DNA from 3 places in the Geobacillus sp. WSUCF-018B genome. Region 2 is predicted to be linked to each of the others. Evidence: predicted binding sites of a transcription regulator. Region 2 holds the regulator's gene; each other region holds the start of a gene.
What was found. The regulator Rex, encoded in region 2, represses fermentation and respiration genes when NADH is low (regulators of the CRP and FNR family bind a similar motif). The targets are predictions, from matches to a motif close to TTGTGAAATATTTCACAA.

Region 1: CV944_RS05860 (cytochrome ubiquinol oxidase subunit I) is a predicted target of Rex. The motif match lies at 1,179-1,196, and genes of this name have one in related genera.
Region 3: CV944_RS14770 (L-lactate dehydrogenase) is a predicted target of Rex. The motif match lies at 1,138-1,155, and genes of this name have one in related genera.

The regions. Positions count from the first base shown of each region.
Region 1 covers NZ_PIJF01000013.1:33,595-35,865, reverse strand. Annotated here, with positions in the region: gene CV944_RS05865 (SpoVR family protein) at 1-1,131, shown strand, start outside; gene CV944_RS05860 (cytochrome ubiquinol oxidase subunit I) at 1,416-2,271, shown strand, end outside.
Region 2 covers NZ_PIJF01000070.1:5,660-7,930, forward strand. Annotated here, with positions in the region: gene abc-f (ribosomal protection-like ABC-F family protein) at 1-282, opposite strand, end outside; gene moaC (cyclic pyranopterin monophosphate synthase MoaC) at 378-866, shown strand; gene CV944_RS15360 (redox-sensing transcriptional repressor Rex) at 882-1,523, shown strand; gene tatA (twin-arginine translocase TatA/TatE family subunit) at 1,541-1,693, shown strand; gene tatC (twin-arginine translocase subunit TatC) at 1,714-2,271, shown strand, end outside.
Region 3 covers NZ_PIJF01000062.1:4,001-6,271, reverse strand. Annotated here, with positions in the region: gene CV944_RS14780 (ABC transporter permease) at 1-242, shown strand, start outside; gene CV944_RS14775 (ABC transporter permease) at 246-1,031, shown strand; gene CV944_RS14770 (L-lactate dehydrogenase) at 1,178-2,131, shown strand.

The DNA of each region.
Region 1 (2,271 bases), on a different contig from region 2:
AATAAGCTAATTGTCGCCCATGTGTTGGCCCACAGCGACTTTTTCAAAAACAACGTCCGTTTCAGCAACACGAAGCGGGATATGGTGGAAAGCATGGCGGCGACAGCAGAGCGGATCAAACATTATGAGCACCAATACGGAAAATGGGAAGTGGAAAAGTTTCTGGATGCCGTCTTAGCCATTCAGGAGCATATCGATCCGTCGCTGTTGCGGCCAAAGTTGTCATGGACGTGGGAGGATACAGAGGTGTATGAAGAAGAAGCCCCGCCTAAGACATCCACGCCATATGACGATTTATGGACGCTCGATGAGCGAAACAAACCGAAAGAGCCGCCGCGGAAAAAGCGCCGCAAGTTTCCGCCGCAGCCGGAAAAAGACGTTTTGCTGTTTATCGAAGAATACAGCCGTGAACTGGAGGACTGGCAGCGCGACATTTTGACGATGATGCGCGAGGAAATGCTCTATTTTTGGCCGCAGCTAGAGACAAAAATCATGAACGAAGGCTGGGCGACGTATTGGCATCAGCGCATTTTGCGGGAAATGGACTTAACGAGCGATGAAGCCATTGAATTCGCGAAGTTAAATGCCAACGTTGTGCAGCCGTCGCGCACCGGCATCAATCCGTACTATTTAGGGCTGAAAATTTTTGAGGACATCGAAGAGCGCTGGAACAACCCGACGGAAGAGATGAAAAAATACGGTGTCAAGCCAGGCTCAGGACGGGCGAAAATTTTTGAAGTGCGCGAGCTGGAATCCGATATTTCGTTTTTGCGCAACTATTTGACGAAAGAGCTGATCATGCGGGAAGATATGTACTTATTCCAAAAACAAGGGAAAGATTACAAAATTGTCGACAAGCATTGGGAACATATCCGCGACCAACTCGTCAGCATGCGGGTGAACGGCGGATTCCCGTATATCACGGTCAATGACGGCGATTATATGCGCAACGGAGAGCTGTATTTAAAACATTGGTATGAAGGGATCGAACTCGATCTGAAGTATTTGGAAAAAGTGCTGCCATACATTTATCAGTTGTGGGGCCGTCCGGTCCATATGGAGACGGTCGTCGAGGAAAAGCCGATGTTGTTTACGTATGATGGGAAGACAGTGCATCGAAAATATTTGTGATGACGAACGGCAGGGATATCCTGCTTTTTTTGTTTGTCACGGCAGATATGTGAAAAACGTCACAAATTATTCGAATTTGCGATGGATAAGAGCAGAAAGTTTATGGGATAATAAACACAGCTGGATTGTGATGCTTATCACAATTATATTGTGTGAGGCATGTACGGGGAGGAATGAACGTGTGGAAACGGCAAGAAACGTGGCTCATCTGGATTAGTTTTTTGGCGGCAGCCGCCGTGTTTGTTTCGTTGCTGGGACGGCTGTTTTCACAGGGGGGATGAACCGTGCGCGAGTATGATCCAGTGTGGCTCAGCCGTGTGCTGACAGAGTTGACGTTGACGTTTCATATCATTTACGCCACGATCGGCGTCGGGATTCCGCTCATGATCGCCATTGCCCAGTGGGTCGGAATTCGGAAAAACGATATGCATTACATTTTGCTCGCCCGCCGCTGGACGCGCGGCTTTGTCATCACCGTCGCCGTCGGCGTTGTGACCGGAACGGCGATCGGCTTGCAGCTGTCGCTTTTATGGCCGAACTTTATGCAGCTGGCTGGCCAAGTGATCAGTTTGCCGCTGTTTATGGAGACGTTCGCCTTCTTTTTTGAAGCCATTTTTCTCGGGATTTATTTGTATACATGGGACCGATTTGAAAACCAGAAAAAACATTTGCTGTTGCTCATTCCGGTGGCGGTCGGCTCTTCGGCTTCGGCCATGTTTATTACGATGGTGAACGCCTTTATGAACACGCCGCAAGGGTTTGAGATGAAAAACGGCGAGCTCGTCAACATCGACCCGATCGCCGCGATGTTCAATCCGGCCATGCCGACAAAAGTCGCCCACGTGTTGGCGACGGCGTATATGACGTCGGCGTTTGTGCTCGCTTCGATCGCGGCGTGGCATTTATGGAAGGGCAACCGCCACGTGTATCACCGCAAGGCGCTTCATCTGACGATGAAAACGGCGTTCATTTTTTCCGCAGCGAGCGCTCTTGTCGGCGACTTGTCAGGCAAGTTTTTGGCCGAATACCAGCCGGAAAAGCTGGCGGCTGCCGAGTGGCATTTTGAAACGAGCTCCCACGCGCCGCTCGTGTTGTTTGGCATGCTGACAGAGGATGGCGAGGTGAAGTATGCCATTGAAA
Region 2 (2,271 bases):
GAGCGGCGCGAATACGTCCAGCATCTCGTCCCAAATGGAGCGTGACGAGTCGAGCCCACTGTTTTGCGCCAAATAGCCGATTTTGATATGGCTTGGCTTGATGATTTCACCGCTGTCGGAAGAAAGTTCGCCGGTGATGATCTTCAGCAGCGTCGATTTGCCTGCGCCGTTGCGGCCGACAAGAGCAATGCGGGCGCGGGACTGTATTTCTAGTTTTATATTCGATAAAATAAGGTCAGCGCCAAAATATTTCGTGAGCCCATTCACTTGCAAAATGATCATGTCCGTCACCTCGCGAATAGTTTAACGCAAGTCGCGAAAACGGTCAAAGACAGATGACGAAAAATGGTGTATAGTGATAAATGGAGGAGATTGTCTTGGCATCGTTTACGCATTTCAATGAACAAGGCCGGGCGAAAATGGTCGACATTACACACAAGGAAGATACGGTCAGGATAGCGGTGGCGAGAACGAGCGTCACCGTCAACGAAGAGATTTATGAAAAGATGACGAACAATGCCATTGAGAAAGGTGATGTGCTGGCGGTAGCCCAGGTGGCCGGGGTCATGGCGGCGAAAAAAACGGCCGATCTCATTCCGATGTGCCATCCGCTTATGTTAAAAGGCATCGATATTGCCTTTGCTTGGGAAAAAGAGGCGGAAGCGTATAAACTTGTGATTACCGTGACGGTCAAAACGAAAGGGAGCACAGGAGTGGAGATGGAAGCGCTGACGGCGGCCTCGGTATGCGCATTGACTGTGTACGACATGTGCAAATCGCTCGATAAAGGAATGACGATCGGTCCAACGTATTTGGTCGAGAAAACGGGCGGGAAGTCCGGCCATTATCGACGGAAAACCGATTAACTGGGGGATGAAACGATGAGCAACGAACAACCGAAAATCCCGCAGGCGACTGCCAAGCGTCTGCCGTTATACTATCGGTTTTTGAAAAATTTACATGCCTCAGGGAAGCAGCGCGTGTCCTCCGCCGAGCTGAGCGAGGCGGTGAAAGTCGATCCGGCGACAATTCGCCGCGACTTTTCGTATTTTGGCGCGCTCGGCAAAAAAGGATACGGGTATAATGTCAATTATTTGTTGTCGTTTTTCCGCCAGACACTTGAAGAGGACGAAGTGACCGAAGTCGCTCTGTTTGGCGTCGGCAATTTAGGCACCGCCTTTTTAAACTACAACTTTTCGAAAAATAACAACACGAAAATTGTCATGGCGTTTGATGTCGATGAACGGAAGGTTGGAACGACAGTCGGCGGGGTGCCGGTCTATCATCTCGATGAGCTGGAGGAGCGGCTTCGCGGCGACATTCCGGTCGCGATTTTAACCGTGCCGGCCGCCGCAGCTCAAGCGCTGACCGACCGCCTTGTCGCGCAAGGAATTAAAGGCATTTTAAACTTTACTCCGGCGCGGCTGAACGTGCCAAACCATATTCGCGTCCATCATATCGATTTAGCCATTGAGCTGCAGTCGCTCGTCTATTTTTTGAAAAACTATCCATCGCCATCGTAAAAAGGAGAGAACAACACATGAAATATTTGTTGCTCGTTCTTGTCATTTTGTTGCTGTTTGGCACGAAAAAGCTGCCGGAGTTGGGACGGTCGTTCGGCCAGTCGCTTCGCGAGTTTAAAGACGCCACAAAAGGGCTCGCTGATGACGAAGAAACGAAAACCGACCGATGACAAGGCAGGATGGGGAAACGATGAATGACAAAGAAATGTCCGTGTATGAACACCTCGGAGAGCTGCGGAAACGGCTGATCATCGTGCTTCTCTTTTTCGTTGCGGCGCTTGTAGCCAGCTTCTTTTTTGTCGATGACGTCATTGTGTATTTGCAGCACACTGCGGAAGCGAAACAGCTGACGATGAACGCGTTCCGCCTCACCGACCCGATCAAAGTGTATTTTCAGTTTGCCTTTGTCATCGCCGCTGTACTGACCGCTCCGGTGCTGCTCTATCAAATTTGGGCGTTCGTCAGTCCGGGGCTGTATGAAAAAGAGCGGAAAACAACGCTCAGCTACATTCCAGCATCGATCATTCTATTTTTAGCCGGGGTTGGTTTTGCGTATTTCGTCTTGTTTCCATTTGTCGTCCGGTTTATGAATCAGCTGGCGGAACGGCTCGGCATTCAACAGATGATCGGCATTAATGAATATTTTCAGTTTTTGCTGCAGCTCGTGCTGCCGTTTGGCATCGTGTTTCAGCTGCCGATTGTTGTCCTGTTTTTCACCCGCTTAGGGCTTATTACGCCGCAGCTTCTT
Region 3 (2,271 bases), on a different contig from region 2:
ATCTATTTTCCGGTCTGATTTTGCCGTTGTCGTTTTACCCGGATTGGGCGCAACAGCTCATGGCGTATATGCCGTTTCAAGCCATCAGCTACATTCCAAGCATGATCATCACAGAAAGTTTTCAAGGAGCTGCTGTCCGTGATGGCCTGCTTCTGCAGGCGGCATGGTGCGTGCTGTTATGGTTTCCGATTGTGCTGTTATGGCGGGTGGCGAAAAAACGGCTCGTTGTGCAAGGGGGGTAGACTTTGTTTTACGTATCGGTTTTTTTTCAATATATGGCCCAGTACATGAAGACAAAATGGCAATACCGCGCGGATTTGCTCATTGAATGGTTGTCCGACTTAATGGCGCAGGCGGTCAACTTAGTGTTCTTGCTCGTCGTGTTTGGCCATACGACGCTGCTTCACGGTTGGACCCGCGATGAAGTTTTGTTTATTTACGGCTTTTTCCTTGTGCCGTACGCCGTATTTGGCGCCTTTTTTAATCTATGGGATTTCAACGAGCGCTACATTGTCCAGGGAGAAATGGATCGCGTGTTGACGCGCCCGGTTCACAGCCTGTTCCAGATCATTTTGGAGCGGATGGAGCTCGAATCGTTGCTTGGCGCTGTGCCCGGGCTGATCATTATGCTGTATGCCGGCAGCCGCTTGTCTCTTTCATTTCATTGGTATGATGTCTTCGTGTTTATTTTGTTTGTCATTGGCGGTGCATTGATTTACGCCGGCATTTTCATTTCACTGGCGACGATCAGTTTTTTTGCCGACGCCCGCACATCCATCATGCCGATGATGTACAACATCAGCAGCTACGGCCGCTATCCGGTCGATATTTATCACCGCGTCATCCGCTATATGTTAACGTGGGTGCTGCCGTTTGCCTTTGTCGGCGTTTATCCAGCTGCTTATTTTCTTGATAAAAAGGAATGGTACAGTTATGCCTTTTTCACCCCAGTGGTCGGCATGGTTTGCTTCACCGTTTCGGTCATGCTTTGGAACGCCGGGGTGAGACGATATCGCGGGACGGGGAGCTGAGTGCTCCCGTTGTTTGCCGCGGCGTCTGCCATGAAATGGACAAACAATAGTCAAACAATCGCCACAATCGCGCATGCATCGCGGTGCGCCTTTCGCGTAAAATAGTTTGTGAAATTATTCACATTATATTGAAAGGGATGAATGCAATGAAAAACGACGGTGGAACCCGAGTAGTGGTCATCGGCACCGGGTTTGTCGGCGCCAGTTATGCGTTTGCCTTAATGAATCAAGGGATCGCCGATGAGATCGTGCTCATCGATGCGAATGAAAGCAAGGCCATAGGCGATGCGATGGACTTAAACCACGGGAAAGTATTTGCGCCAAAACCCGCAGTCATTCGGCATGGCGATTACAGCGACTGCCACGATGCCGATTTGGTTGTCATTTGCGCCGGCGCCAACCAAAAACCGGGCGAGACGCGGCTTGATCTTGTGGACAAAAACATTGCCATTTTCCGCTCGATCGTTGAGTCGGTCATGGCATCTGGATTTCAAGGACTGTTTCTCGTCGCCACCAATCCGGTCGACATTTTAACGTACGCGACGTGGAAATTCAGCGGCCTGCCGCATGAGCGGGTGATCGGTTCGGGGACGATTTTAGATACGGCGCGGTTCCGTTTTTTGTTGGGCGAGTATTTCTCTGTCGCTCCGCAAAATGTTCATGCCTATATTATTGGGGAACACGGCGACACTGAACTTCCCGTTTGGAGCCAGGCTGATATCGGTGGTGTGCCGATCCGCAAGCTTGTTGAAGCGAAAGGAGAACAAGCGAAGGAAGAGTTGGAGCGCATCTTCACAGATGTCCGCGACGCCGCCTACCAAATTATTGAGAAAAAAGGAGCGACGTACTACGGGATTGCGATGGGGCTTGCCCGCGTGACGCGCGCCATTTTGCATCATGAAAATGCCATTTTGACCGTTTCCGCTTACTTGGACGGCCCATACGGCGAACGCGATGTCTACATCGGTGTGCCGGCTGTCATTAACCGCAATGGCATCCGCGAGGTGATCGAAATTGAATTGAATGATGACGAAAAAAATCGATTCCATCATAGCGCAGCCACATTAAAAAGCGTGCTAGCCCGTTGTTTTACGCGATGAGGCAACAAACGAAAAGTTGTGCCAACAGTCTTTCTCGTCCAAACAGGGGGATGTATGGCTCTGGGGGCGACACGCTGTTCCGATTGGGAAGGCGGCTTATTCCCGCATAATTGTCCGTTTCACGGTGTATATATGAACTA